4 regions of the Streptomyces sp. NPDC057950 genome follow, and region 4 is predicted to be linked to each of the others. Evidence: riboswitches for the same ligand, from Rfam matches in the RefSeq annotation. Region 4 holds a riboswitch; each other region holds the start of a gene.
What was found. Region 4 has a riboswitch for cyclic di-AMP ahead of ACFVTC_RS00640 (C40 family peptidase). Riboswitches for the same ligand answer to the same signal wherever they lie in the genome.

Region 1: linked by a shared signal. The riboswitch ahead of ACFVTC_RS30975 (transglycosylase SLT domain-containing protein) and the one ahead of ACFVTC_RS00640 (C40 family peptidase) in region 4 are both predicted to bind cyclic di-AMP.
Region 2: linked by a shared signal. The riboswitch ahead of ACFVTC_RS24040 (M23 family metallopeptidase) and the one ahead of ACFVTC_RS00640 (C40 family peptidase) in region 4 are both predicted to bind cyclic di-AMP.
Region 3: linked by a shared signal. The riboswitch ahead of ACFVTC_RS22890 (transglycosylase family protein) and the one ahead of ACFVTC_RS00640 (C40 family peptidase) in region 4 are both predicted to bind cyclic di-AMP.

What each region holds. Positions count from the first base shown of each region.
Region 1 is NZ_JBHVPP010000021.1:120,185-127,628, reverse strand. Features, by position in the region: gene ACFVTC_RS30980 (polyprenyl synthetase family protein) at 254-1,264, opposite strand; cyclic di-AMP (ydaO/yuaA leader) riboswitch at 3,374-3,532, shown strand; gene ACFVTC_RS30975 (transglycosylase SLT domain-containing protein) at 3,537-4,295, shown strand; gene ACFVTC_RS30970 (HAD family hydrolase) at 4,419-5,237, opposite strand; gene ACFVTC_RS30965 (FAD-dependent oxidoreductase) at 5,525-6,727, opposite strand; gene ACFVTC_RS30960 (ATP-grasp domain-containing protein) at 6,756-7,444, opposite strand, start outside.
Region 2 is NZ_JBHVPP010000014.1:253,413-260,856, reverse strand. Features, by position in the region: gene ACFVTC_RS24050 (PrsW family intramembrane metalloprotease) at 1-332, shown strand, start outside; gene ACFVTC_RS24045 (aldo/keto reductase) at 342-1,286, opposite strand; gene ACFVTC_RS24040 (M23 family metallopeptidase) at 1,354-2,391, opposite strand; cyclic di-AMP (ydaO/yuaA leader) riboswitch at 2,403-2,560, opposite strand; gene ACFVTC_RS24035 (PP2C family protein-serine/threonine phosphatase) at 2,794-4,008, opposite strand; tRNA gene ACFVTC_RS24030 (tRNA-Met) at 4,227-4,300, opposite strand; gene ACFVTC_RS24025 (dihydrofolate reductase family protein) at 4,462-5,604, opposite strand; gene ACFVTC_RS24020 (MarR family winged helix-turn-helix transcriptional regulator) at 5,719-6,222, shown strand; gene ribA (GTP cyclohydrolase II) at 6,443-7,069, shown strand; tRNA gene ACFVTC_RS24010 (tRNA-Lys) at 7,134-7,206, opposite strand; gene ACFVTC_RS24005 (amino acid permease) at 7,339-7,444, opposite strand, start outside.
Region 3 is NZ_JBHVPP010000013.1:263,930-271,373, forward strand. Features, by position in the region: gene ACFVTC_RS22880 (cytochrome P450) at 1-971, shown strand, start outside; gene ACFVTC_RS22885 (transglycosylase family protein) at 1,199-2,194, shown strand; cyclic di-AMP (ydaO/yuaA leader) riboswitch at 2,378-2,541, shown strand; gene ACFVTC_RS22890 (transglycosylase family protein) at 2,546-3,238, shown strand; gene eno (phosphopyruvate hydratase) at 3,538-4,824, shown strand; gene ACFVTC_RS22900 (septum formation initiator family protein) at 4,925-5,401, shown strand; gene ACFVTC_RS22905 (DUF501 domain-containing protein) at 5,449-5,991, shown strand; gene ACFVTC_RS22910 (exopolyphosphatase) at 6,285-7,226, shown strand.
Region 4 is NZ_JBHVPP010000001.1:130,102-137,545, forward strand. Features, by position in the region: gene bioB (biotin synthase BioB) at 1-449, opposite strand, end outside; gene ACFVTC_RS00610 (8-amino-7-oxononanoate synthase) at 613-1,746, shown strand; gene ACFVTC_RS00615 (DUF397 domain-containing protein) at 1,759-1,983, opposite strand; gene ACFVTC_RS00620 (helix-turn-helix domain-containing protein) at 1,996-2,853, opposite strand; gene ACFVTC_RS00625 (ATP-binding protein) at 3,066-3,524, shown strand; gene ACFVTC_RS00630 (LysR family transcriptional regulator) at 3,560-4,471, opposite strand; gene ACFVTC_RS00635 (LysE family translocator) at 4,589-5,260, shown strand; gene ACFVTC_RS00640 (C40 family peptidase) at 5,320-5,793, opposite strand; cyclic di-AMP (ydaO/yuaA leader) riboswitch at 5,797-5,982, opposite strand; gene ACFVTC_RS00645 (hypothetical protein) at 6,328-6,633, opposite strand; gene ACFVTC_RS00650 (ATP-dependent Clp protease proteolytic subunit) at 6,641-7,297, opposite strand.

The sequences.
Region 1 (7,444 bases), on a different contig from region 4:
GCTACACGTACTGAACGTACGTAACGTACCTAAAGTGCATACCGTACGGAACGTACGGAACGGGCAGAGCGCACTCCCGCACGCCCGCACAGAACACATCGAAATGGCGGTCGATTACATTCTTCCGCTTTCCCTCGCCGCCGACGCCACAGACGCCACAGACGCCACAGACGCGAGCTTCCGCGCATCGACACGGACCATTCCGGGCCTGGACTCCATCCGATCGTGTGACGGACGTCACACCGAGGGGACGTCAGCCCGCCCGGTGCACCACCGCGTCCACGAGCTCCACCAACGCCGCCTTCGCGTCGCACTCCGGCAACGGAGCCACCGCCGCCCGAGCCTCCTCCGCGTAGCGCACGGTGTCCCGCCGCGCCTGCTCGAGCGCCGGGTGCGCCCGCAGCCGGGCCAGCGCCTCGGCGTGCCGGTCGTCGTCCGTGAGGTCGGAGTCCAGCAGCTCGCACAGCGCGATGTCCTCGGCGAGACCGAGCCGCTCCGCCCGCTCCCGCAACCGCAGCACCGGCAGCGTGGGAATGCCCTCGCGCAGATCCGTCCCGGGCGTCTTGCCCGACTCGTGCGAGTCGGACGCGATGTCCAGCACGTCGTCCGCGAGCTGGAAGGCCACGCCCAGCCGCTCCCCGTACTGCGTCAGCACGTCCACGACCGTCTCGTCGGCCCCGGACATCATCGCGCCGAACCGGCACGCCACGGCGACCAGCGAACCGGTCTTGCCGCTGAGCACGTCGAGGTAGTGCTCGACCGGGTCCCGCCCGTCGCGCGGACCCGCCGTCTCCAGGATCTGTCCGGTGACCAGCCGCTCGAACGCCTCGGCCTGGACACGGACGGCCTCGGGCCCGAGGTCGGCCAGCGTGTGCGACGCGCGCGCGAAGAGAAAATCGCCGGTGAGGACGGCGACCGAGTTGCCCCAGCGGGTGTTCGCGCTGGGCACCCCGCGCCGCGCGTCGGCCTCGTCCATCACGTCGTCGTGGTACAGCGTGGCGAGATGGGTCAGTTCCACGACCACGGCCGAGGGCACGACACCCGGCGCGTAGGGGTCACCGAACTGGGCCGCGAGCATCACGAGCAGCGGACGGAACCGCTTCCCGCCGGCCCGCAGGAGATGCTGCGCGGCTTCCGTGATGAAGGGGACCTCGCTCTTGGTGACTTCGAGCAAGCCCTCCTCGACAGCCGCCAATCCGGCCTGGACATCGGCTTCGAGAGCCTGGTCCCGCACGCTCAGCCCGAACGGCCCGACGACGGTCACGAGAGGTTCTCCTGTCTGCTGACGATCACATGGCGAACTCGGTCGATCATTCGGTCGATGACACGGTTTGTCGATGTGTCGCTGCCATCACTCAAGTCAGCGTATCCGGTCACGTTTCGATCACCACGAGCGCCCACCGTCCCCACTGTCGACTTCCTCCCGACTTCCCTCTCCCTCGACGTCCGATGCCCCCCGAGAGGCAGCCGGCCCACGCAGCCCCCGTCCGGGCGGCGGCCCGTCACGGGCGGTATGTTCTTAATGAGACGGTATGGCGGTAGACGGACCGAATCACGCACGAGCGCTGAGAACCCGAGAACACCGAGAACACCGAGAAGAGCATGTACACCCGTACGGCGTTCCCCTACGAGACGACTCACGAGGACGTCCGGATCCCTCCGGCGGACGACACGCGGCTGCACGCAGACCGCGGGACTCGCCCACGTCGCCCGGCCGCCGGACCTCGCGCACGTCGACCAGGTGATGTGCCGCGACATCCGGGTGAAGCGCCCGGACACGGTGCACCCGTTCATCCATACGTGGCTGTCACCCCCGACCCAAGACCCGTACGGGGGGAGATGACGGAGTCCTGTGGGGCGGCTCCGTTGTCCGTTGGGGCGGCTCCGTCATCCGTGCGGCCGTCCTGACGGTGGGCGGTGGGCGTCACCGCCTGCCCCTCCCTCCTGGTCCTCTCTCTTGATCCTCCCCCTTGGTCACCCCCTTTGGTCACCCCGGCGCGTACGCGCTCCGGGGGTGCGCCGGTGCTCGTGCGCCCTCTCAGCACACCGGCGTGGACGCGGGTCGCTTCCGCCCCGCCGGAGGCGACGCGGACCTGCCGCCGGACCACCGGGAGGGCAGGGCCCGGGTGATCGCCCTGGCGTGCGACGCGGCCCCCGACGGCGCCTCGGCCCTGGTCACTCGGGGTGCTCTGCACATGCCAGCGTGCGATCGCCGTGATCAGGCGGTCCCCCCGAAGCCGAGCACTACGGAGATCGCGCATTTCGAGCCGCCCGCCATCGGCCACGCCGTCCCGCCCGGCCGTCACACCCCTCGCTCCCTCTCTCCCCACCCCCCTCCTGACCGTCCCCGGACCTGGCCCGAGCCGGGCCCGGAGGCCGACTTCACCCTGACCCCTCGCCCAGCTCTCTCGAACTCCGGTTACAGGCAAGGGATTTCGACTCCACGACCACACGGATTCACCCCCGCCACCACGGCACCCACGCCCACCCGGACGGCCTCGAGCGCGGGGAGGGCGTACCGAGGCCGTACTCGGTCCAGGAAGCCGGCCTCCTGAGCGCCCGCGCTCTCCCCTCCCGGTCGATCCGTCCGCGCCGTCCGGAACCCGCCTGGGACGCGCGAAGCGAGTTCCGCTCCGAAGTCACCTGCGACACACGGGACTTCACCCCCCGGTGAGCCGGTCCGCGAGGACGGCGACGAGGTGGCCTCCCATCGGGCGCGGGAGCTGCGGATCCCGCGCGCCGCGGGCCGAAGCCCCGGCGGCCACCTCGGCTGCCCCGCGGGGCAGAGCGTGGACCGGTGAATCCCTGACGGACCCCGGCGAGGGACGCCCGCCCGCTCCAGCCGTCGACCTGGAGAGGGTCACGCGCTTCGGCATCACGCGGGCGGATGCCCCGGCCGGCGTCAACAGAGGCCACACGGGCCTGAGTTCATCCCTCATCCCGACCTGAAGCGGCAGGCACGTCCCGAACACCGGCCCTACGGACTCCACTTCAGGGTCATCGAGGGCCGGCCCCCCACGGCCACCCCGGCACGGACGCGTCCGTACGAACGGTGCGCACGGCTCCCACCGGGAGCTCAGCAGCCTTTTATTCGCGCCTTATATGCCCGACTTGCCGCCATTGCCGCTTTATTCCTGTCGGATCGAGTGAGTTGGGTCACGCGCGAAGGTCATCAACCCCACCGGGCCGCCAAGTGACTACCCGTTTGCATAAGCCAAGTTGAGCGAAGCATTCCGGATTAATCGGGCAATTCATCTGCCCTTATGCCCTGGTGAAAACGATCTACACCGCGACATCAAGGCTTGTTTCGGACATGTGCTGTCGCATACCTTCACGTCACTCCGGACGGACCGCCCAATCCTGCCGCCGACCGGAACCACACCCGACCACACACGCACGGCAGGAGCGGGGGACCCAGGTAAGCCGCCGATCCGAAGTCCGGAACGGCTAGGGGTGAAGTCGCACTCACCGTGCGGCCGGGCAGCTCCCGCCCGAACCCGACAGCTCACCTCGCAGGCACCGGAGAGGAACTCGTCATGGCCGCAGCAGGTAGACACTGCCACCCGAAGACTCGCAGCACCCTCGTTCGCGGCATTCTCGCTGCGGGCACGGGCGCGGCGGTACTCGCCATCCCGCTCCTGGGCGCCACCTGCGCGCAGGCCGCCACGGGCGCCTCCGACGTCCAGCTCGTCACCTACAAGGTGGTCACGGGCGACACCCTCGCCAAGATCGCGCGGAAGTACCCCTCCAGCGGCGGCTGGAAGAAGCTGTACGAGGCCAACAGCGCGGTCATCGGTTCCAACCCGTCGGCGCTCCGCCCGGGTCTCACCCTGACGGTCGGCACGAAAACCGTCCAGAACGCCACAAAGTCCGCAAAGGTCACGGCGGCGGTCGCCAAGACCACGAAGTCCACGACGACGGCGGCCAAGACCACGGCGGTCAAGACCGCGACCACCGCCGCCGTGAAGACGTACACGAACGACCTCGACGGCTGGATCAAGCAGTCGCTGGACATCATGGCCAAGAACGGGATCCCGGGCACGTACAACGGCATCTACCGCAACGTCATGCGGGAGTCCTCCGGAAACCCCAAGGCCATCAACAACTGGGACTCCAACGCCGCCGCCGGTATCCCCTCCAAGGGCCTGCTCCAGGTCATCGACCCGACGTTCAAGGCCTACCACGTGCCCGGCACGTCCATGGACTCCTACGACCCGGTCGCGAACATCACCGCCGCCTGCAACTACGCCGCGGCCAAGTACGGCTCGATCGACAACGTCAACGGCGCCTACTGACCGGACGCCACGAGACCGGGGTGCCGGACCGGACTTCCGGCACCCCGGGAAGCCAGAACCCCGGTGGTCCGCAGCCCCGGGCAGTCGGGGCTACGGACCACCAGGGCTACGGCGCGACCGGGGCTACGGCGCGGAGAGCGGGAACAGCCGCTCAAGCACCACCGCGATCCCGTCGTCCTCGTTCGACAGCGTCACCTCGTCGGCCACCGCCTTGAGCTCCGGGTGGGCGTTGGCCATGGCGACCCCGTGGGCGGCCCAGTCGAACATAGGTATGTCGTTGGGCATGTCACCGAAGGCGATGGTGGCTTCGCAGGACAGCCCGAGATGGGCGGCGGCGAGAGCAAGGCCTGTCGCCTTGGTCACCCCGCATGGCTGGAGTTCGACCGTGCCGGGCCCCGACATGGTGACGGTGGCCAGGGAACCCACCACCGCCCTGGCGGCCGCGGCCAACTCGTCGTCGGACAGCAGCGGGTGGCGCAGCAGCACCTTGCTGATCGGCTCCGTCCAGAGGTCGTCGCGACGACCGACCCGTACCGCGGGAAGCGTCGGGTGCGGCATCACGTAGCCGGGCTCGATGAGTGTCAGTCCGTCCACGCCGTCCTGGTCCACCGCGGCGTACAGCAGCCCGACCTCCGCCTCGATCTTTCCGAGCGCCGTCTCCGCGAGTTCCCTGTCCAGGGTCACCGACCACAGCAGACGGTCCTCGCCCGCGTCGTAGAGCTGCGCCCCCTGCCCGCACACCGCCAGTCCCGCACCGCCGAGTTCACCGAGGAGCGGGCGCACCCTCGGCGCCGGGCGCCCCGTCACGACCAGATGGCGGGCGCCCGCCTCCACCGCCCTCGCCAACGCGGCCCGGGTCCGGTCGGAGACCGTGTCGTCGCCGCACAGCAGCGTTCCGTCCAGGTCAGTGGCGATGAGTGAATATGCAGTCGGAGCGGCCATGATCCGAAGAATACGGATCCGACGACTCAGGGGCCCGGCGTGAACCGGACGACGTCCGGTATCCCGTCAGCAACGCCGTTCACCGCACGGGCCACGCGCGCCCGACGACGTCACACACACTCCGATCCGCCGTACCGGGCGCCCGAGACCGCCGCGACACCGGCTTCAACACCCGTCACGGACCGGCATGTCACGGAATGTGCCCGGCCGGCAATCTCCCGGTGACGTCGGGGCGGCGGCCCCCCGCCACCGCCCCGACCGCCGGGTGCCCGACGCCGTACGCCGACTCAACCGTGGGCCGCCGCCAAGTGCCTGGCCAGTCGCGGCGAAGCGAACTCCGTCCCGCACACGAATCGCATCACGGGCCCGTACGAGGCCGCCGCCGGCAACCCCGTGAAGTACAACCCGGGGACCGAGGACCGGTATCCGGCACCGAGCTTCGGGGTACCGCGGCTCACCGCCAGCTCCGTCCGCAACGCGTGTCCCAGGAAGTCCATCGCGGCGATGTCGACGCGATAGCCCGTCGCCGCGATGACGTGGTCGGCCGCGAGCTCCTCGGGCGCACCGTCCAGGGTCCGCACGGAGAGCACCGGGCGGCTCCCGGAGACCGCGGCCCGCTCGATCCCGGCGATCTCGCTGACCTCGACCTTGCCCTCGAAGCGGTCCCGGAGCCACCACGCGCCGAGCGGGCCGAGCACCCGGCGGACGAGATAGTGCCGGGTCTCGGCGGGCAGATAGCGGTAGGGATGCGGGTAGTAGCTGAGCGCCCACAGCGACCAGGCGCGCCCGAAGGGGGACTCCGGGCGCAGCTTCGGCTGTCCCCAGGGCGGTGCGCCGAAGGCGACCCTGCCCCGGCCCCGGGACACCACGCGCACCTGCGCGCCCGCCTCCGCCGCCAGTGCGGCCGTCTCCAGGGCGGACTGTCCCGCGCCGACGACGATCAGTTCCCTGCCGGAGAACCGGGTGAGGTCGTGGTGCTGGGAGCTGTGTGAGACGGGGCCGGTGGGCACCGGTCCGTCCGCCGCCGCCTCACCGAGCTCGGGCGGCAGATGGGCGAGGCCGTACAGCCCGGTGGCCACGACGACCGCGCGTGCCGTGAACGACTCCCCCGAGTCCAGCTTCAGCTCGAACCCGTCGCCGCCCCGTCGGTCGACGGAGACGACCCGCACCTGCTCCAGCTCGGGCACGAGCTGCCGCTGGAACCACTCCCCGTAGGCGATGAAGGTCTCGACCGGGATGATGTCCTCGTCCGTGACGAGCCGTGGTATCCCGGCCGCGTCGCAGTAGTCACGGAGTGTGTGGCCCGGCTGCGGGGCGTCGATGCTGGAAGCGGCCGGGGTCGATTTGAGGAGCATCCCCTCGGGCATGTGGTCGCGCCAGCTCACCATGGGCCGGCCGAAGACACGCACCGGAATGCCGCGCGCCCGCAGATGGGCGGCGGTGGACAGGCCGAACGGGCCCGCACCGATGACTGCTACCGGATGAATCACGAAGTCCCCTCCCCAGGACGTTCTTCCGTCACTTCGTGGTCGTACTGGTACTGCTGCCGCGACGGTTGGTCCGCCACAGCTGGTACAGATGTCTCGCGCCCGGCCGCACGAAGCGCGCGAGCATCGTGAAGAACGGCCGCAGGTCGTCACCCGCGAGCCAGGCCAGCTCCGTACCGCTCGCACGCGCCGGCGCGTGCGGGGTGGTGTAGCCGCTGCGCCGGTAGGCGAGCAGGGCCGGCAGGTCGATGTTCTCCACGATGTACCGGTGGCCGGCCCGCTGTTCCCCCTCGGGAACGGTGCGCCCGGTCAGGTCGAGGTGCATGGCCCGGACGACGTCGATCCCCGACTCGTTCTCGAAGAGCCGGAACTGCGCGCCCATGCGGGGGTTGAAGTCGAGAAGCTTGTACTGCCCGTCGCGGCGGTCGAAGCGCAGGTCGAGGTCGATGACGCCGCTGAAGCCGATCTGTTTGATGAAACGTGCGGCGAGGTCCGCGAGTTCCGGATTGTCGACGACGTACGCGTTCGCCGTCATGCCCGCGTGCGGTGGCCAGGAGCGGACCTTCACGCCCGTGAACATCGCGAGCGGCGTCGAGTCCGCGTCGAAGTACGCGTGCACGATCCAGTCCTCCGCCTCCTCCCTGGGCAGGTACTCCTGGAGGATCACACCCGGGTTCCCGCCCCAGTCCCGGGCGAGTGCCAGCAGCCCCTCCCGGGTCG
Region 2 (7,444 bases), on a different contig from region 4:
CGGTCGCGCGGTACGAGGCCTGCGCGACCTCGCTCGCGTTCCTGCGGCACCGGGGGCGCGGCGGCCGCGCGGGCGCCGATTTCGTCGTACGGGAGCGGGAGCTGCTCCACGAGCTGTGGCGCCGCAGGGAGGTCGCCCGCCCCTCCCTCGCCCACGCGGCACGGGTGACCGCCCCCGCCGTCCCGGTGCCGCCGCCATGGCCCGCGTACGGCCCCGACGGGAGCTACGGCTACGGCTACGGCTACGTGCCGGCGCAGCCGTCGCCCCGGGACGGACGGCCGTACCCGGACCCGACGGTGCCCCGCCCGGCGTACGACCCCTACCGGCCTTGAGGGGAGCGCTCAGGCCGACGCCTCCGTCAGCCGTGCCAGTTCGTCGTCCTTCAGCGTGAGGTCCGCGACCGCGAGCAGCTCCGGAAGCTGTTCGACGGTTCGTGCGGAGGCGATCGGGGCCGCGACCGTGGGCCGGGCGGCGAGCCAGGCGAGGGCGACGGTGGCGACCGAAACGTCATGGGCGTGCGCGACCTCGTCGAGGGCGTCGAGGACACGCGGGCCGCGCTCCGTCTCGAGGTGCTTGGCCGCGCCCTCGGCCCGCGCCGAGTCGACGGTCGTGCCCGGACGGTACTTGCCGGTGAGGAAGCCGGCGGCGAGGGCGAAGTACGGGACGGCGGCCAGTCCGGTCCGGGAGGCGACCTCCTGGAGCGGGCCCTCGTAGGTGTCGCGCGAGACGAGGTTGTAGTGGGGCTGGAGGACGGTGTAGCGCGCGAGGCCCTCGCGGTCGGAGAACTCCAGGGACTCCGCGAGCCGTTCGGCGGACAGGTTGGAGGCACCGATCGCCCGGACCTTGCCGGCCCGTACCAGCTCGTCGAGCGTGCCGATGATCTCCTCGACCGGTACCGAGGTGTCGTCGAAGTGGGTGTAGTAGAGGTCGATGTAGTCCGTGCCGAGCCGGCGCAGTGACGCGTCGGCCGCCGCCCTGAGGGTGTCCGGGGCGAGCCCCTTGTACTGGGGATGGGCGCCGGCCTTCGTGGCGAGGACGACATCGGAGCGGTTGCCGCGCGCGGCGAACCACTTGCCGATGATCGTCTCGGACTCGCCGCCCTTGTTGCCGGGGATCCACGCCGAGTAGCTGTCGGCGGTGTCGACGAAGTTGCCGCCCGCGGCCGCGTACGCGTCGAGCACGGCGAAGGACTGCGTCTCGTCGGCGGTCCAGCCGAAGACGTTGCCGCCGAGGGCGAGCGGGAAGACCTCGATGTCGGAGGAACCGAGCGTGCGGAGAGGAGTCATACCCCATTTCAACAGCCGTACCGGACGACCGCATTCCGCACCCGCCGTGCTCGTGGCGGGCGCTGGATCAGGGGTTGATGCCCTTGCTCTGCAGCCAGGCCATCGGGTCGATCGCGTCGCCGCCGCCCGGGTGGACCTCCAGGTGGAGGTGCGGCCCGGTCACGTTGCCGGTCGCGCCCACCCGTCCGATGACGTCACCCGTGCCCACCTTCTGCCCCACGCTGACGCTGATGGACGACTGGTGGCAGAACCACAGCTCCGTGCCGTCGTCGAGGGTGAGGATCGTGCGGTAGCCGTACGATCCGGCCCAGCCCGCCTCCGTGATGGTGCCGCTGTGGACCGCCTTGATCAGCGTGCCCGTGGGGGCGGCGAAGTCGAGGCCCGTGTGGTACCCGGAGGACCACATGGAGCCGGCGTCACCGAAGCGCGAGGTCAGGGTGTACGAGGAGGTCGGCAGCGAGTAGCTCTTGGCGAGCTTCGCGAGGCGCGCGGCCTCGGCCTTCTGCTTGGCCTCCTCGTCCGCCTTCTTCTTCGCGGCGGCTTCCTTGGCCTTGGCCTGGTCCTGCTGCTCGGCGGCCAGCGCGACCGCCTTCTTCGCGGCGGCGCTCTCGGCGGCGTCCTGGGCCGCGCTGTCGACCTGGTCCTGCTGGGACTCGGCCTGCTCCATGATGCGGGCCCGCAGCGCCTCGCCGGCGTCGGCGTTGCCCTGCGCGGCGTCGGCGCTGGTGAGACCGGCGCCGGTGAGCGGGGTCGAGGAACCCTTCGGCGTGCTGGAACCGCCGTCGGATATCAGGGCCTTGGCCGACTGGGTGACCGAGGAGAGGTCGGGCAGCGAGATCGACACGGGCGGCTTGCCGGGCGCGGCGGTGGCGATGCCACCCGCGCCCACGGCGGCCAGGACACCGACGCCGAGGACGGTGGAGCTGCGGGCGAGCCCGCCGCCGCGCTGCTTGGAGACGCGGTGCCGGCCGCGGACGGGAGCGACGGAATCCGCGGTGGGGTTCCACTCCTCCCAGGGGCCCTCGTCGTCGCCGCGGGAGTAACCGAAAGTCTGGGTGTCGTTCGGCGCGAACGAAGTGGGCTGGGCAGGCCGGTTGGACGCCACGTGGGCGCGCTCCTTTCCTTCCTTATCGCCTACCGGGTTAGCTGACGGGTTCGGAGCAGGAAGGTCTCCTACGCGCGTCAAGCCACGGTGTCTCCACCGTGAAAGACGCTCGATTCACCCCAAGTTGGTGGTTCCCCGGTTCCCTCGCGGGATTCGGCGCGTGCGCACGGAGCCGTCTCTTGTGACGGCTGGGACGACCGCGCTGCGTTATCGAACGTTAATAGACTCGGGTACCGGATTCCAAGCCGTTCGTACGGATCATTAACCACTCTTGGCCAGGACTTACGGGGCATGAGCGTGGGAAAACGGGCGAGTTGACCCGCCCTCCCTCACGCGCTTGTTTTTGACCGTGTGTCAGTTGTTACGCGGAGGAGTACCCTCCACTACCCCTCGTGACAACGATCAAGGAACTCCGTCGCCCGCGGGGGGACGCCGCACGGCGAGCAGCGCCATGTCGTCCGCGAGCGCGCCGCCGGTGTGCCGGCCGACCCCCGCCGCGAGCTCGGCCAGCAGGGTGTCCGGGTCGCTGAAGGTCCGTCCCGCGAGCCGCTCGGCCGGATCGTAGAAGTTCCCGCGGCCGTCACGCGCCTCGGACAGCCCGTCCGTGTGGAACAGGAGCGTGGAGCCGAGCGGGAAGTCCGCCGTGTCCGCGCGGTCGGGCCAGGAGCCCAGCTCGCCCATGCCGAGCGGCAGCGCGGGGTTCGCGGCGGCGAGCGTGAACAGCGTGCCGTCCCCGTGCAGGAGCAGCGGTGACGGATGGCCGCGGTTGACGATGCGGACCACGTCGCCCCCGTGCGGGATCTCCGCGAGGACGGCCGTGGTGAAACCCTCGAAGGCGTCCAGGCCCTCGCGCCGGGTGCCCTCGCGGGCCAGCGCACGTTCCAGCCGCTGCGCGACCGCCTCCAGCGCCGTCTCCTGTTCGGCCGCCTCCCGGAACGCCCCGATGACCACCGCGACGGCGGCCACCGCGCCCATGCCCTTCCCGCGGACGTCGCCCACCACCAGCCGTACGCCGTGCGGGGTGTCCTGCACGGCGTACAGGTCGCCGCCGATGAACGCGCCCTCCTGCGCGGCCTCGTAGCGTGCCGCGACCGCCAGGCCGCCGATCCGCCCCTCGGGTTCCGGCAGCACGGCGCGCTGAGCCGCCTCGGCGATCTGCCGGGCCGAGGCGAGCCGTTCGTCCGAGCGGCGGACGAGGATGTTGATGAGGACGGCGAGGACGACGACGGTCGCCACCGTGGCGACCTCGGTGATCGAGCCGATCCCCATGTGGAGGCCGAACCTGAGGCGGCACGCGAGCAGCGCGGCCAGCGTCATGACCCCCGTGAGGAGGGTGCCGCGCAGCGAGAAGATCGGCGCGGCGACGAGCGGGGCTGCGGTGAAGAGCGGAGCCGCGGTGAATTGGGGCGGGGTCAGACAGTCGTAGACCACCGCGACGACGACGAGCAGGACGGGCAGCGCCCGCACGAGGGTCCAGGCGTGCGAGATCCGGCGGGTGTCCGGGTCCGGCGGCGGTTCGTCCCCCGGCCGAGGATCGGGCACGGGGCCGCCGGGCCGCCGTCCGCCCGACCGGCCGTAGGGCCGTTCGGCCCGCCGCGCACCTCCTCGCTGCCCCACCCGTCCAGGTTTCCCGCACCGGGGGAAGGGGGCCAGCGGTGTGGACCGACCGGGGGACGGCCCTCGCTGCCGTACGGGCGTGTCGGAGAGACCCGGGACCGGAAACACCCTGCGCCGAAAACACCCGGGCCCGCGAACAACAAGACTGGGGAACACCAGGGCCCGGGAAACGCCGAAGGCCGGAACTCGTGAATCCGAGTTCCGGCCTTGGCCTTGAGTAGCGGGGACAGGATTTGAACCTGCGACCTCTGGGTTATGAGCCCAGCGAGCTACCGAGCTGCTCCACCCCGCGTCGTTGAAACCAGTGTACGCCATGTTCGACCCCCCGAGCACACCCGTTCACGCAGGCCCCACGACCAGGCCCCTTCTCCTCCGGATCCCCTGCGATTCCGCACCGCTCACGACCGTCCACGGCCGTCCACGGCCGGGCACCGGCCGCCGCAGGCCCCTCCGCTAGGCGGCGCCGAGAAGATGCCCGTTGGGCGCTGTGGCCCGCTCCTCGAACTCCGGGAGCACCACGACGTCCGCCCCCGCGGCCGCCAGCAACCCGTTGCCGTCCGCGCCCGCCACGAAGGTGTCCGGCTCCCGCCAGGCGGTCACCACCCTGCGCACCCCCGCGTCGAGGATCAGCCGGGCGCAGGGTGCGGGCCGCGAGGCCCGCCGGGCGCACGGCTCCAGACTGCTGTAGACGGTGGCGGACGCCAGCCGCGGATCCCCGGCAGCGATCTTGGCGAGTGCCGCCTCCTCGGCGTGCGCGACGGGGTCGCCCCCCTCCCGCGAGTGCCCGCGGGCCAGCTCGGTGCCGTCCGCGGCCACTACCACCGCGCCCACGCTGAACGCGGTCCTCGACGGCGGGCACAGCGCGGCCAGCTCGCACGCCAGCCCCAGCCAGTGCCGGTCCGCCGCGGAGGCGAGCGCACCGGTGCCGGGGGCCGTGGGGACGTAGCGGATGAGGACGACGTCGCCCACCGCCCGTGTCTCCACCAGCCGCATCCGTCCGGGCGGGTATCCCCCGGGCCCGAACAGCCGTGGCGCGTCTGCCTGTCCCACGAAGAGCGGCGCGACGGCGAGCTGGAGTTCGTCCGCCAGGCCCTGCCCCATCAGCTGGGTGTGTACCCGCCCGCCGCCCTCGACCATGAGACGCCGCACCCCGCGTACGTCATGGAGGTGTTCGAGCACGGCGCGCCAGTCCAGCTCGGCCCCCGTCGCCACCACGTCGACGGCCTGACCGCGCAGGGCGTCGGCGGCCCGTACGGCCCCCTCGTCCGTGGTGTAGACGATCTTCTCGCCGCCCGTGTGCCAGAACTGCGCGTCCGGGTCGAGGTCGCCGGACCCGCTGACGGTGACCTTGAGGGGGTAGGCGGGGCGGCCCTCGGCGACCCGGGCGGCGCGCCGCTCGGCGGAGTTGACCAGGAGGCGGGGATTGTCCGAGCGGATCGTGCCCGCGCCGACCAGGATCGCGTCGCTGGACGCCCGCACCTCGTCGACCCGGTCGAAGTCGGCCGGACCCGAGAGCAGCAGCCGTTCGGGGCCGGTGTCGTCCAGGAAGCCGTCGAGGGAGACGGCGGCGGACAACAGGACGTGGGGATGGGGCATGGGACGCTGCCTCCGGCTCCGAGCTCTGCGCTCTGGGCTGCTAGTGACTCAAGTAGGGGTTCGAGTGGCGGTTCAGCAGTGGTTCAATTTTTAAACAATACCTAGACTGGCGACATGACGACCCGCTGGCTCACCCCCGCCGAGCAACGCGCCTGGCGCTCGTACATCGCCGCCGTCTCGCTCCTGGAGGACACGATCGACCGGCAGCTCCAGGCGGAGGCCGGCATGCCCCACCTTTACTACTCCATCCTCGCGATGCTGTCCGAGGCCCCGGAGCGGCGGCTGCGGATGACCGACCTCGCCGAGGTCCTGAAGATCACCCGCAGCCGGCTGACGTACGGCGTGACCCGGCTGGCGAACGACGGCCTGGTACGCCGGGAGGGCTGCCCCACGGACCGGCGCGGTCAGGTCGCGGTCCTCACGGACGAGGGTATGACCGTCCTGGAGCGGGCGGCGCCCGGACACGTGGCGCAGGTGCGCGCGGCGCTCTTCGACCGCCTGACGCCGGAGCAGGTGGGGCAGCTGGAGGAGATCTGCGCGAGCGTCACCCGTGGCATCCAGGGGGAAGGTCCCGCGGCTCAAGGGGAAGATCTGCCATGGCGGCGGCGTTCCTCCTGAGGACGCCGGACGAACGGGACCGGACGGCCGACGCGGACGGGGCGGACACGCCGGCCGGGCGAGTCGGGTGAGCCGGGTGAGCCGCAGTCAGCTCGTCTCCTCGAAAGTGTTGCTTGAACTTTAAAGCATACTGTACGGTCAGTTCCCGAGGCTGTGCTTCAAATATGAAACACGCCGCCGGGACACCACTGCCACCGACCCGCTGGACCGGAGAGACAACATGCGCGACTTCCCGACCGCCACGGTGCGCACCCGCGTCGCCGTGCCCCTGCGCTTCGGCGACGGCTACTCGGTCGACGCGGAGCTGGTCACCTTCCACGGCCTGGCCGACGGCCGGGAACACCTCGCCGTCGTGCTCGGCGAGGTGGGCGCGAACCCGCTGGTGCGCCTGCACTCCGAATGCCTGACCGGCGACGTCTTCGGCTCGGCCCGCTGCGACTGCGGCCCCCAGCTGCGCGAGGCGGTGGAGCGGATCGCGGAACGGGGCGGCGTGCTCCTGTACCTGCGCCAGGAGGGCCGCGGCATCGGCCTCTACAACAAGCTCGACGCGTACGCCCTCCAGGACCAGGGCCTCGACACCTACGCCGCCAACGCCGCCCTCGGCCTCCCCGAGGACGACCGCGACTACACGGCGGCCGCCCAGATGCTCCGGGCCCTCGGCGTCGGCTCCCTCGACCTGCTCTCCAACAACCCCGACAAGGCGGAGCAGCTCCGCGACCTCGGCATCGAGGTCTCCCACCGGGTCCCGACGGGCGTCTTCACCACGGCCCACAACGTGCGCTACCTCCGCGCCAAGGTCCTCCAGACCCAGCACACGCTCCCGCTGCCGGAGCTCACGGCGGGCTGAGCCCCGCTGCCCCCCAACACACAGAAGCCCCAGGCCGGATGCACTCCGGCCTGGGGCTTGTCGGTAGACCCTGTGGGACTCGAACCCACAACCAATGGATTAAAAGTCCACTGCTCTGCCAATTGAGCTAAGGGTCCACGCACCGGCCCGCACACATCCCGCGCCGACGCATCCCCGAGCATAGCCCGACGCGGCCGGGACTCCGATCGGGTATCGGTCTCCCGGCCGCGCCGGAACTGCGCGCGGCCGGGGACCAACCGCGCACAACGCTACGGATCGACCGGTTCGGGCGCACCCTTGCGCGCCGCCTCACGCGCCCGGTTGCGGACGTGGTCGGGGTTGAGGAACCAGTGCCGGGCCGAGGCCGTCCACCAG
Region 3 (7,444 bases), on a different contig from region 4:
CGGACCACACCCGGCTGCGACGGCTCGTCAGCAAGGCGTTCACCCCGCGGCGCGTCGCCGAGTTCGCGCCGCGTGTGCGGGAGCTCACCGACCACCTCATCGACCAGTTCCAGGAGAGGGGCTCCGCCGACCTGATCCACGAGTTCGCGTTCCCGCTCCCCATCTACGCCATCTGCGACCTGCTGGGCGTGCCCCGCGAGGACCAGGACGACTTCCGGGACTGGGCGGGGATGATGATCCGGCACGGCGGCGGCCCGAGGGGCGGGGTCGGACGGTCCGTCAAGAAGATGCGCGGGTACCTGGGCGAGCTCATCCACAAGAAGCGTGAGGCCCTTCCCGACGTGGCCGCGCCCGGCGAGGACCTCATCTCGGGTCTCATCCGCGCCTCCGACCACGGCGAGCACCTGACCGAGAACGAGGCCGCCGCCATGGCCTTCATCCTGCTCTTCGCCGGGTTCGAGACGACGGTGAACCTGATCGGCAACGGCATGTACGCGCTCCTCACGCATCCCGGGCAGCGGGAGCGGCTGCAGACCTCCCTCGCCGCCGGGGAGAGGGCCCTGCTGGAGACGGGCGTCGAGGAACTCCTGCGCTACGACGGCCCGGTGGAACTGGCCACGTGGCGGTTCGCGACCGAGGCGGTCCACATCGGCGGACAGGACATCACGCCCGGCGACCCCGTGCTCGTCGTCCTCGCGGCCGCGGACCGTGACCCCGCCCGGTTCACACAGCCCGACACGCTCGATCTCTCCCGCCGTGACAACCAGCACCTCGGCTACGGCCACGGCATCCACTACTGCCTCGGCGCGCCACTCGCCCGGCTGGAGGGACAGACCGCGCTGGCCACCCTCCTCACCCGGCTGCCGGACCTCCGACTAGCGGGCGATCCGGCTGATTTGCGATGGCGCGGCGGACTCATCATGCGCGGATTGCGGACGCTCCCGGTGGAGTTCACCGCCGGTCGGCAGTGATGCGGCAGTCGTACGGTGTCGGCGGGGCGGCCGTCGCGGGGGTGCCGGAGCGGTGGCCGCGAAGTATGAAGGTCCGGCCGTGAAAAGGTGATGGTCTCTCAACTCTGTGATCTTCACGTGATCTGCGCTGCATCTGCTTGTGACAAGTGATCGGGTGCGGCTACGTTCACCCATCAACGCGGCTCATCAGCCGCGCAGTCACCCGCTGTCACGTGAAAGGCTCTCGCATGCTCTCCGGGAACGGCCGCCATCGTCGCCCCCGTCAGGTTCCGGCCCTCATCGTCGCGGCAGGGGTGACCGGATCGGCGATCGCCATCCCGCTGCTCGGTGCCGCAAGCGCGAACGCGGCCGACGGCACCACGTGGGACCGGGTCGCCGAATGCGAGAGCGGCGGCCAGTGGAGCGCCGACGACGGCAACGGGTACTACGGCGGACTGCAGTTGACCCAGGAGAACTGGCAGCGGTACGGCGGCCGCAGGTACGCGCCGAGCGCCGACGAGGCCAGCCGGTCGCAGCAGATGGCCGTCGCCGAGAAGGTCCTGGCCGACCAGGGGCTCGCCGCCTGGCCGACCTGCGGGCCGCTCTCCGGGCTCAGTGCGAACTCGGGCGAGGTCTCGGTCGACACGGGCGTGGCAGGGGATTCGTCCAGTTCATCTGGTTCATCCGATTCATCCACTTCGTCCGATGGGTCCTCCCTGTCGGACTCGCTGGGGATCGGTGTCTCCCCGTCCGGCTCCTCCCGGTCCGACTCGTCCTCGGACGGGACCGGGAACAGGGCGAAGTCGGACACCTCCTCGGACGAGGAGTCCGGCAGCGCCCGGGAGACGGACAGTGAGGGCACGCGGACGGCGAAGGGTGGCGAATCGGGCAACTCGGGCCAGGGTGGCGACGCTTCGGCGGCACCCGAGGGCGCGACCGCCGGCGCCGGACGTCACCGCGGCGGCACCGTCGCCGAGAACTCCACCGACGGCGCCGTGGACGGCCGTGGTGACGACTCCTCCGGCCGGCACGCCTCGCGCGACTCCGGCGCCTCCCGCGACGTCGTCGACGGCTCGTACGTCGTCCGCACCGGGGACAGCCTCTCGGCGATCGCCGACGCCCTTGGCCTCGAAGGCGGATGGGCCGGGCTCTACGCCGAGAACGAGAAGACGGTCGGTGTCGACCCGGACCTCATCCTCCCCGGTCAGAGCCTTGCAGTTGATGCCGAATCGGGCGAAAAGTAGCGGGAGTTCACGTCATGGTTCGCCGTGTAATGTCCGGTTTGGCGCAAGTGAGAGATGGATCTCAAAGGCCCTGATCGTCTTTGAAATTCGGTCGATCGGCTGCTTACGGTCATCACCGCTCGCCACAGCGGGCCCCGACGGTCGCAACGCCGAATCCTGCCAGCGGCCGTACGGGAACAGTCGACGCGTCAAGCGCCGTAGGCAGGAGCGGGGGACCCAAGGTAAGCGCCGCGCCCGGTAGTTGACCGGGAGCGGCTTGGGGTGAAGACGTGCGCTGACGGCGCACGGCCGGGCACTCACCCGCCCGAACCCGACAGCTCACCTCGCAGGCGTCGGTGAGGGGATCACTCGATGCTGTTTTCCAGCAAGGGCAAGCACCGCCGTCCGTCCAAGGCCACCCGTGTCGCCACGCTCGCCGGTGTCACCGGCGTCGCCATCGCCGCTCCGCTGATGGCGACCGGCAGCGCCTCCGCCGCCACCGCCTCCGAGTGGGACTCGGTCGCCCAGTGCGAGTCCGGTGGCAACTGGGCGATCAACACCGGCAACGGCTACTACGGCGGCCTCCAGTTCTCGGCCTCCACCTGGGCCGCGTACGGCGGCACCGCCTACGCCTCCACCGCCGACAAGGCCTCCAAGTCCCAGCAGATCACCATCGGCGAGAAGGTCCTCGCCGCGCAGGGCAAGGGTGCCTGGCCCACCTGCGGCACGGGCCTGTCCGGCGCCGCCTACACCGGTGGTGCGGCCGCCCCGGCCAAGCCTGCCGCCCCGGCCAAGCCGTCCACCTCCACCGACACCCACTCGTCGGACACCGCCGCCTCCCGTTCCTCCGAGCGTCCGGCGGCGAAGAAGACCGTCTCCACCCCGACCGGCAAGAAGGTCAAGAAGGGTGACGGCGAGTACAAGGTCGTCAAGGGCGACACCCTCAGCTCGATCGCCGAGAAGAAGAAGGTCAAGGGCGGCTGGCAGCACCTGTTCAAGCTGAACAAGGACATCGTCGACGACGCGGACTTCATCTACCCGGGTCAGCAGCTCCACCTCGGCTGAGGCGAACCGTCCTCCCGGACGACGGGCCGTTCGTAGGACGGGTCTCCACACGGAGACCCGAAGAGGGTCCACCCCCGTCCCCACGGGCTCCCCGCTCCGGTGCGTCTTCCCCCGTACGCACCGGAGCGGGGCTTTTTGTTTCAGAGGGGAACAATATGTACCCTCAGTTCTGCTCAAGGGGTGGTCGAGCGGCTGGCCGATCGCCCCGGGCCGGTTAGGCTCATCCCGCGGAGCCGAACGCGGCACCGTGCAGTGCGGGCCCCGCGGGCCCGCGTACCCGCGTCACATCCCAGAAGGAGATGCTCGTGCCGTCCATCGACGTCGTCGTAGCCCGGGAAATCCTGGACTCCCGAGGCAACCCCACGGTCGAGGTCGAGGTCGGCCTCGACGACGGCAGCACGGGTCGTGCCGCCGTCCCGTCCGGCGCCTCCACGGGCGCCTTCGAGGCCATCGAGCTCCGTGACGGTGACCCCAACCGTTACCAGGGCAAGGGTGTCGAGAAGGCCGTCCTCGCCGTCATCGAGCAGATCGGCCCGGAGCTCGTCGGCTACGACGCCACCGAGCAGCGCCTGATCGACCAGGCCATGTTCGACCTGGACGCCACCGACAACAAGGGTTCGCTGGGCGCCAACGCCATCCTCGGCGTCTCGCTGGCCGTCGCGCACGCCGCCTCCGAGGCGTCCGACCTCCCGCTCTTCCGCTACCTGGGCGGCCCGAACGCGCACCTGCTGCCCGTTCCGATGATGAACATCCTGAACGGCGGCTCGCACGCCGACTCGAACGTGGACATCCAGGAGTTCATGATCGCCCCCATCGGCGCGGAGTCCTTCTCCGAGGCGCTGCGCTGGGGCGCCGAGGTCTACCACACCCTCAAGTCCGTCCTGAAGTCCAAGGGCCTGTCCACCGGCCTCGGTGACGAGGGCGGCTTCGCCCCGAACCTGGAGTCGAACCGCGCCGCGCTCGACCTCATCCTCGAGGCCATCAAGCAGGCCGGTTACGTCCCCGGTGAGCAGATCGCGCTCGCCCTCGACGTCGCCGCGTCCGAGTTCTACAAGGACGGCAAGTACGAGTTCGAGGGCAAGTCCCGCTCGGCCGCCGAGATGACCGAGTACTACGAGGAGCTCGTCTCCGCGTACCCGCTGGTCTCCATCGAGGACCCGCTGTACGAGGACGACTGGGCCGGCTGGAAGGTCATCACCGACAAGCTGGGCGACAAGGTCCAGATCGTCGGCGACGACCTCTTCGTCACCAACCCCGAGCGCCTCGCCCGTGGCATCGAGGAGGGCTCCGCGAACGCCCTGCTCGTCAAGGTGAACCAGATCGGCTCGCTGACCGAGACGCTGGACGCCGTCGAGATGGCCCAGCGCAACGGCTTCAAGTGCATGATGTCCCACCGCTCCGGTGAGACCGAGGACGTCACCATCGCCGACCTGGCCGTCGCGGTGAACTGCGGTCAGATCAAGACCGGCGCCCCGGCCCGCTCGGACCGTGTCGCCAAGTACAACCAGCTGCTGCGCATCGAGGAGATCCTCGACGACGCCGCGGTGTACGCGGGCCGCTCGGCCTTCCCGCGCTTCAAGGGCTGACCCCGGCAGGGTTAAGGCTTAGCCAGTCGCACGTACGTCCCCGTACCCGGTCCCGTACCGTGTGCGGGGACGTCCGCACGTGTGAAGGGGAGGCGGGGACATGGCCGTGAAGGACCGGGACCGGTTCTCCACCGCGACCCGGCTGCGGCTGCTCGGCGAGCAGACGGCGGCCCGGGTCTACCGCTCCCAGACCAAGCGTCAGGCCCGGCGCTCGCGGTTGACGGGCCGGGCCGCGCTGCTGGCGCTCGTCGTCTGCTCCCTGATCGTGGCCCTCGCCTACCCCATAAGGCAGTACGTGTCCCAGCGCGCTGAGATCGCCGATCTGCAGCGGCAGCAGGAGCGGGCCCGCGCCCGGGTCGAGCAGCTCCGCGACCTGAAGGCGCGCTGGCAGGACGACGCGTACGCGGAGCAGCGGATCCGGGAACGGCTGCACTATGTGATGCCGGGTGAGACCGGGTACGTCGTGATCGACCCGGACGCGGTGAAGCAGTCGCGGACGGACCGGGGGGCGGACGCCCGCCCCTGGTACGCCAACGTCTGGGACGGCGTCGACAAGTCCGACCGCTCCGACCGGTGAGCGACACGGACCGGTGAAACGACAGAGAAAGTGACTTGAGCACAGGCATGGAAACGCCCCCGCCGCCCACCCCGCGGACCGAGCCGACCGACGCGGACGTCGCGGCCTTCAAGCAGCAGCTCGGCCGTCCGCCGCGCGGGCTGCGCGCGATCGCGCACCGCTGCCCCTGCGGCGAGCCGGACGTGGTGGAGACGGCGCCCCGGCTTCCCGACGGGACGCCGTTCCCGACGACGTACTACCTGACGTGTCCGCGCGCGGCCTCCGCGATCGGCACGCTGGAGGCCAACGGCGTCATGAAGGAGATGACGGACCGTCTGGCCACCGACCCCGAGCTGGCCGCCGCGTACCGGGCCGCCCACGAGGACTACATCGCGCGCCGCGACGCCATCGAGGTGCTCGCCGGGTTCCCGAGCGCGGGGGGCATGCCGGACCGGGTGAAGTGCCTGCACGTCCTGGTGGCGCACTCCCTGGCGGCGGGCCCCGGGGTGAACCCGCTGGGGGACGAGGCGATCGCGATGCTGCCCGAGTGGTGGCGCAAGGGGCCGTGTGTGGACCTTTCCGTGGCCGAGGGCACCTCCACGGAGGGATGAGGTCCGATCGGCCTCGAGGGCCTTGTCCTCGAGGCCGGACGGGCTGCCGGTGCGGTCCTGGGCTGCGGATTCTCAGCCCGTGCGGCGATCGAGGACGAGCCCTTCGGACGAAGCGGGGGTCCAGGGGGCGGCAGCCTCTTGACCGGGTCCGGGGCGGAGCCCCAGGGACAGGACCGGGGGTCCCCCTGCTCGAGCGAAGCCGAGAGCCCGGGGGAGGGTAGGGGCGGCGGGGGCGAAATAGGCTGGGGCGGCTGCACGCCGGAATCGGAAACCACCACAGGAGACCACAGCTCATGACCAGGGTCGCCGCCATCGACTGCGGTACGAACTCCATCCGTCTCCTCGTCGCCGACGCGAACCCGGCGACAGGCGAACTCGTCGACCTGGACCGGCGTATGACGATCGTCCGGCTCGGCCAGGGAGTCGACCGCACCGGCCGCCTCGCCCCCGAAGCCCTGGACCGGACCTTCGCGGCCTGCCGCGAGTACGCGGCGGTCGTCAAGGAGCACGGCGCGGAGCGCCTCCGCTTCGTCGCGACCTCCGCCTCCCGCGACGCCGAGAACAGGGACGAGTTCGTACGCGGTGTCCTCGACATCCTGGGCGTCGAGCCCGAGGTGATCACCGGCGACCAGGAGGCCGAGTTCTCCTTCACGGGAGCGACCAGGGAACTCGCGGGCCGGGACGACCTCGCCAAGCCGTACCTGGTCGTGGACATCGGCGGCGGTTCCACCGAGTTCGTCGTCGGCGACGACCACGTACAGGCCGCCCGATCCGTGGACATCGGCTGTGTGCGGATGACGGAGCGCCATCTGGTGCACGCCGGAGTGGTGAGCGACCCCCCGGAGCCCGCGCAGACCGACGCGATCCGCGCCGACATCGAAGCCGCGCTGGACCTGGCGGCCCGGACGGTCCCGCTGGGCGAGGCCCGCACCCTGGTCGGCCTCGCCGGTTCGGTCACCACGGTCGCGGCCATCGCGCTGGACCTCCCCGCGTACGACTCGGCCGCCATCCACCACTCCCGCATCCCGCGGGAGAAGGTCCGCGAGATCACCGAGCGGCTCCTGCGCTCCACCCACGCCGAACGGGCCGCGATCCCCTCCATGCACCCCGGGCGTGTCGACGTCATCGCCGCCGGCGCCCTCGTCCTGCTGGCGGTCATGGAGCGGATCGGCGCGGAGGAGGTCGTCGTCAGCGAGCACGACATCCTCGACGGCATCGCGTGGTCCGTCGCCTGAGCCCCGGCCAGGGCCCCCGGAGCGCTTGCTACCCGCCGGTAGCCTCCACTGAGCAGGTCGGATAACGTATGAGCGCGGACAGGGGGCCATCCGGGCCCTCTCTGCGACACGCCGCCGGAAAACTTCGTGAAGTTCTTCACAAGGAATTCGGCCCTGATGGGCGACGACTGGGCCACTCGGGTGCCGCGGGGGTGCTCGCCGGTCTCGGGGCGATGCTC
Region 4 (7,444 bases):
TCGGAGAGCAGGCCGAGGCAGGCGCACACCTCGACGTTCTCGTGCTGGTCCTTGATCGCCTTGATGGTGTCGGAGACCCGGTCCACGTCGCGGTCGGTCGGACCGCGGCCGCTGGCCACCAGGCAGACCCGCTTGGCGCCCCCGGCCAGCCCCGCCGCCGCGGCCTGCGAGGCCTGGTCGGGCTTGAGCCAGCTGTACTTGAGGATCTCGGCCTTGGAGCCGAGCCGCTGCGAGCAGTACGAGCAGTCCTCGGGACACAGCCCGGACTTCAGGTTGACCAGATAGTTGAGCTTCACTCGACGACCGAACCAGTGCCGGCGGACTTTGCCGGCCGCGGCCACCACGTCGAGCACGTCGTCGTCGGACGTGGCCAGCACGGCCAGCGCCTCGTCACGGGTCGGCAGCTCGCGCCGAAGCCCCTTGTCCACCAGCGTGTTCAGCAGGTCCATGAGATCCGATCCTGACGTATCCGAGCGGGTGCGGCCAAGGAGAGATCGCACAACAGAGTCGGTTCGACGTGTGGGTATTGCCACATCCTGGGTGCCGGGCCGTCCCGCTAGGGTCTGTGCACTGCCTACAAAACCACCACCCCCAGGGCCCGGAGGCGCCAGCATGGCCGGATCGCCGTTCGCATGGATCGACGAGCAGGCGTACCAGCGCCGACAGGCCGGACTCGTCCGCACCCTGCGCCCGCGCCCCGCCGACTCGACGCTGCTCGATCTGGCGAGCAACGACTATCTCGGACTCGCCCGCCACCCCGAGATCACGGCGGCGGCCGCGGCCGCCGCCCATCGCTGGGGAGCCGGTGCCACCGGATCGCGGCTCGTGTCCGGCACTACCGGACTTCACGCCGAACTCGAACGGGAACTCGCCGACTTCTGCGGTTTCGAGGCGGCGCTCGTCTTCTCCTCCGGGTACGCGGCCAATCTCGCCGCGGTCACCGCGCTCGCTCCGCACGGCTCGCTCGTCGTCTCGGACGCGGGCAACCACGCCTCGCTCATCGACGGCTGCCGGCTCGCCCGCGGCGCCACGCAGGTCGTCGCCCACGCCGACCCCGACGCCGTGGGCAAGGCGCTCGGGACGCACGAGGGACCCGCTGTCGTCGTCTCCGACACGGTCTTCTCGGTGGACGGCGACGCGGCGCCGCTGGCCGGACTGGCCACCGCCTGCCGCGCACACGGGGCGGCGCTGGTCGTCGACGACGCGCACGGACTCGGGGTGCTGGGCAGGGGCGGCCGGGGCGCTCCGCACGCCGCGGGGCTCGCCGGGGCTCCGGACGTCGTCGTGACCGTCACGCTCTCCAAGTCGTTCGGCAGCCAGGGCGGCGCCGTCCTCGGGCCCGCACCGGTCATCGACCACCTGGTCAACGCGGCGCGCACCTTCATCTTCGACACCGGTCTGGCACCGGCCGCGGCGGGCGCGGCCCTCGCGGCACTCGGACTGCTGCGCCGCGAGCCGGCGCGCGCCGACCGGGCCCGCGCGGTGGCGACGGCGCTGCACACCCGGCTGACCGCCGAGGGCCTGGAGGCCGTACGGCCGGACGCCGCCGTGGTCTCGGTGCGCGCGCCGTCCCCCGAGCGGGCCGTGCGGTGGGCGGCGGACTGCCGGGAGGCGGGGCTCGCCGTCGGCTGCTTCCGCCCCCCGTCCGTGCCCGACGGCATCTCCCGGCTGCGGCTGACCGCTCGCGCGGATCTCACCGACGCCGAGATCGAGCAGGCGGTACGGGTGGTCTCGGAGAACCGGTGAACGAGGCGGCGGTCAGTCCAGTCCGGCGATGAACCCCTTCCAGCTGGCAGGGGTGAACAGCAGGGCGGGGCCCGCCTCGTTCTTGGAGTCGCGCACCGCGACGAGTCCGGCCCAGGGGCCGGGGCCCGGTCGTGCGGTCTCGACGCAGTTGTTCATTCCTGTACTGCGACTGCTGCGCAGCCAGCGCACATCAGGGATCGAAGTACTGAGAGGTACGTACCGAGGCAGTGCGGTCATGGGGGTGCCTCCTTACGCGCCGTCACCTATCGCGGCGATGTAGTCCAACGAGTCCTCGGGTGAAAGGGCGTGGAACCGAAGGGTGTTGAAGACCTTGGTGTAGGCCTGAAGGTCTTCTTTCCGCTCGAGGTAGAGGCTACTCGTCAAGTGGTCGAGAACAACCACGTCCAGATCAGTTGTGTTCGGAAATGAGAAAATAACGAAAGGTCCGGTCACTCCGGCGTGCGCGCCGGCGGCGAACGGCAGTACCTGAAGGCGCACTTGGGGGAGAGCCGCAGCCTCCCGCAGCCGGGTCAGCTGCCGGGCCATGACCTCGGGACCGCCGACCTCACGACGCAGCACGGCCTCGTCCAGGACCGCGGTCAGCTCCAGCGGCGGATCCGAACGCAGAACGTCCTGCCGGGCGAGGCGCACCTCGACGAGCGCGTCCAGTTTGTCGTCCTCGAGTCCGCCCACGGCCGCCCGCGTCACCGCACGCGCGTACTCCGGCGTCTGGAGCAGCCCCGGTACCACGGACGTCTCCAGCGTGCGCATACCGCTGGCCTGTGACTCCAGACTGATGAAGTCCCGGTAGGCGGGCGGCAGGACCCCCCGATAGGCGTGCCACCAGTGATGACGCCCATTGCCCTCGGACCCGGCCAGTCCGAGCAGGAGCTCCCGTAACCCGGGTTCCCCCACCCCGTACGCGTCCAGGAGGCGCTCCACGTCGGCCGGTCTCACCCCGCTGATCCCCGTCTCGATCCGGCTGACCTTCGACTGGTGCCAGCCGACGAGACGGGCCGCCTCACCACTGGTGAGGCCCGCACCGGCGCGCAGCGCGCGCAGTTCGGCACCGAGTTTGCGGCGGCGTACCGCGGGACCGTGCTGCATGGCCGTACTCCTTACTCCTTCCGAGCCGCCCAAATACGGTCTGCCGTCGCAGAGTTCACCGCTTCGAGCGACAGATATATGCATATCTCGGTGGATCGTGCCCGTGACCGGCCCAGTGATGGCAGTCTGGCGCGAAGCACCAGTCCGGGACCGTACTCGAACCATCCGCTCCGTGTCGGACTCCGGTCCCGTGGGAAAGGGACGACGTCGTCATGGCAGATCACCAGGAAGCATCCGTCACTCTGCCGAGCGATCCCGCCTCGGTCTCCGCGGCCCGGAATTTCGTCGTCGACGTGCTGGCCGAATGGGGCCTGCCGTGTGACGCCGAAGCCGCGGACACCGTACGCCTGATCGTGTCCGAACTAGCCACCAACGCCGTCCAGCACACCTTCGGCCAGTCGCCCACCTTCACGGTGGACGTCCGGCTCGACCGGGACGAACAACTGCGGATCGGCGTCACCGACAGCCATCCGCGTTTTCCGAAACGTCTGCCCGCAGCCGTCCAACAGGACAACGGGCGCGGGATGGTGATCATCCGTTGGCTGACCGCCGAGTGCGGCGGCAGGGTTCTCGTACGCCCCACCCGGGAGGGCGGCAAGACGGTCTCCATCGAGTTGCCGTGGACGGTGCCGGCCCAGCCGGTGGTGGCCGGGGGCCCGCAAGAGCCCTGAGGAAAAGATCAGTTGGCGGGCCGGGCCGGGCGTCCCTACCGCGTGGCACGCCCGAACGCACCGCGCAGCAGGGCCCGGAACGCCTCGGCCGCGGGTGCCTGCCGGTCGGTCCGGTGGACGACGGAGATCGTACGGCGCAGATCTCCCGGTTCCAGCAGCCGCAGCCCCACCGGGGTCGCCGCCGTCCTTGCCACCATCTCCGGCACCACCGCGACCCCGAGCCCCGCGCTGACCAGCGCGCACACCAGGGCGTACCCGGGGCTCTCGACCCGCACGGCCGGGGTGGCCCCGACCCGGGCCAGCGCGGCCTCCACGCCCTGCCGGGGCGGATGGTCCGGGGCCATGCTGATCAGCGGCTGTCCGGCGAGTCCGGAAAGCGGCAGCCGGGCCGCACCGTCCGCGAGGACGTGTCCCGGAGCGGTCACGAGCACCAGCTCCTCGACCAGCACCGGCTCCGCGTGTACCGACGAGGGGAGGGGCACCGGGTCCGCCGGCTCGTAGGTGTGCGTCAGCGCGAGATCCACCTCGCCCGCCGCGACCGCCGAGACACCGTCCGGAGGCTCGTAGTTCGCGACCGTGAGTTCCACGTCGGGGTGGGCCCGGCGGAAGGCGCTGAGCACCGGCGGCAGCAGATGGATGCCCGCCGTCTGGAAGGTGCCGAGCCGCAGCGTGCCGCCCGACAGGCCGGTCAGCCGGGCCAGTTCGTGCCGGGCCCGCTCCATCTCGTCGAGCACCCGCCGCGCCCGCGTCACGAGCAGTTCGCCCGCGTCCGTGAGCCGTGTCCCGCGATGGGAGCGCACCAGCAGGGGCGCGCCCGCCTCCCGTTCGAGTTTGGCGAGCTGCTGGGAGAGGGCGGGCGGGCTGTAGCCGAGGCGTTCGGCCGCCCGGGTGATGGATCCCGCCTCGGCCACCGCCACCAGGGCGGTCAGCCGTGTCGGGTCGTACATCGAACGGCTCCCGGGTCCGGGGACCCGCGGCGGGGGCCGGGTCCAAAGGATTGCTTAAGACAGACCCAGGATATTCGACATACCCGCTGAAGGTCCGGGCCGGGCAGCCTGGCGGCCATGGACGCACAGCTCATCGCCTTCACCGGAGTGGCCGCGGGGATGGTCGCCATGCCCGGCGCGGACTTCACCGTCGTCGTGCGCAACGCCCTCGTCTCCCGCCGGGCCGGGGTGGCGTGCGCGCTCGGGGTCGCGGGCGGGCTTCTCCTGCACACGGCGCTGGCCGTCGCCGGTGTCGCCGCCGTCCTCGCGGCCGTGCCCGCGCTGTTCCGGACGCTGCAGCTCCTCGGCGGCGCCTACGTGCTGTACCTGGGGCTACGGACGCTGGACGGCCTGCGACGGCGGCGGGACCGGGAGCCGGACCGGGGACGCCCGGAGGTGTCCGGCGGGACGCCGTCCGGCGAGGACGTGGCCGGCGGCCCTGGGGACGGGAAGCGTCCGCTGCGCCAGGGCTTCGTCACCAACGCGCTCAACCCGAAGGCGCCGATCACCTTCCTGAGCCTGCTGCCGCAGTTCGTGCCCGCGGGCAGCCCCGCGATGCCCCGCACCCTGGTGCTGGCCCTGATCGTGGTGGCCGTCGCCCTGGTGTGGTTCCCGGCGGTCGCCCTGCTGGTCGACCGGCTCGGCCGGTGGCTGCGCGGGCCGCGGGCGGCCCGCGCCGTGGTGGCGGTCACCGGGAGCGCGCTCACGGTGCTCGGCCTGGTGCTCCTCCTGGAGCCCCTGACGGCCTGAGAGCCCCCGGGTTCGTGCCGCGAGGGGCGGCGGCCCGGCACCGCCGCCCCTCGCTCGGGTCAGCTCACCCGGCCGTACCAGACGCTCTTCGTCCAGATCTTCTGGAGCTTCACGACCTCCCCGCTCTTCGGGGAGTGCCAGATCTTTCCCTTCCCGGCGTAGATGCCGACGTGGTACACGTTCCGGCCCGAGTGGAAGAACACGAGGTCGCCGGCCTTGCGGTGCGAGGCGGAGATGTGGTGGCTCTTGTTGTACTGCCCCGCGGCCGTACGAGGCAGCTTCTTGCCCGCCTTCTTGTACGAGTACAGCGTGAGCCCGGAGCAGTCGAAGCGCCGCGGCCCGGTGGCACCGTACTTGTACGGGGCGCCCTTCTTGGATGCCGCGACCTGGAGTGCCCTCGTCGCCGGTGTGGCCGCCTCGGCGTCGGCTGCGACGCCCGGGACCACCAGGCTGCCGCCCACGGCGGCGATGGTCAGAGCCGAGGCCGTACCGGCCCGGGTCAGCAGCGACGGGACACGATTGAGCGCAGTCATGCGCAACCCTTCGTCAACCGCCTGTGAAGGATGACCTGTCGGATTCGGGCTGGCGAAGTAGCCCGGCCGCTTACGCGGCTTCACCCCAAGGACCGCCCGGATCTCTCCGGCGGCCCGTCTTGCTGGGTCCTCCACTCCTGCCGATGCACATCTGTCGACCGGTCATCCGGGCGGCGGCAGGACTCGGCGTCCGCCCGGACCGCCCCGCCGGTGTGGCGGGGGCTTGTCGTCGGAAGGGATCTTCACGCATGGATGTCGGAAAATCCGAGCGGAACCGATGATTTGTGGGGTTACTCACCACTCACCCGTTCGGGTGGACACTCCTCTGTTCGAGGGGTGTTGGGGACGTCGGCAACGCTCTTACCAGCACCGGAAGGCTTCATTCCGCCTTTTGGCTACGCGTGTTGCGCAACTTTCGGGGCCACCCGAAAGGACGCGCGTCTACGCCGTTGGGGGGTACGTCGACTGGTCCGTTTGAAACGCGGGCCGGGCGCTCCACGGATCGGTGTGAGCGGCGGCCCGGTTCTGGATGCCTCAACCGCCGGAGTCGGGCGGCAGGGTGACGCGGGCGGTCCGCCGCTCGCCGTCGAGGACGCGCAGGGCCTGCGCGAGGGTCGGCGCGTGCACCTCGCTCTCGCCCCGCTGGTGCATCAGGGCCAAGGCGTCCCGCAGCGCGGTCGCCTTGCCCACGAGTGCCTGGGCGGCGCGCAGCCCGCGATAGGTGTCTCCCGGCCGGGCCGGGTTGATGCGGCCGACCAGGTCGACCACGTCGAGGTAGCGGTCTATCAGCTCGGCCTCGGCGTGCGTCAGTGCGGGCAGCGGAGGCAGTTCGGGCACCATCGGCGGATCACCTCGCGTCGGGTGTGGCGTTCCTCGCACCGGGCGCGGTGCGCGAGTTCTTGCGGCTCGGGATGATCCCGTCCACCAGCCCGTACGCCAGCGCGGCCTGCGCGTCCAGAATCGTGTCCCGCTCGATGTCGGCGGCGACTTGTTCGGGATTTTGCCCCGTGTGCCGGACGAGCATGTCCTCCAGCAGCCTTCGAGTGCGGGTCAACTCCGCTGCCTGGAGGACCAGATCGCTCGCCCGGCCCTGTACCGGTCGGGGGAGCGGGGGCTGACGGATCGACATCCGGGCTCCCGGCAGGGCGAACCGTTTGCCCGGGGTGCCGCCGGCCAGCAGGACGGCGGCGACCGACGCGGCCTGCCCCAGGCACACGGTCTCCACGTCGCAGGAGACGAAGCGCATCGTGTCGTAGATGGCCGTCATCGCGGTGAACGAGCCGCCGGGGGAGTTGACGTAGAGCGAGATGTCCCGCTCCGGGGCCTGGTGTTCGAGGTGCATGAACCGGGCCGTCACGTCGTTCGCGGACGTGTCGTCGATCTTCGTCCCGAGGAACACGATCCGATCGCCGAGCAGTTCGGAGTACGGATCGAGGGTCCGGTGTCCCGTGATCGTGCGCTCGGTGAACCCGGGCGGGGCGTGGCGGGCGGACGGTTCGTACATGTCTGGCGCCTCCTCCGGGCGACTCCCCTGTGCGGTCGCTCCTTGTGAAAAATGTACAGGACGTACAGATCGTGTCGAGGGAATCGGCCGACAGCGAAAAAGCTCCGGCGGAGAAGACGGAGAAGGCGGAGAAGACGGAGAAGAGGG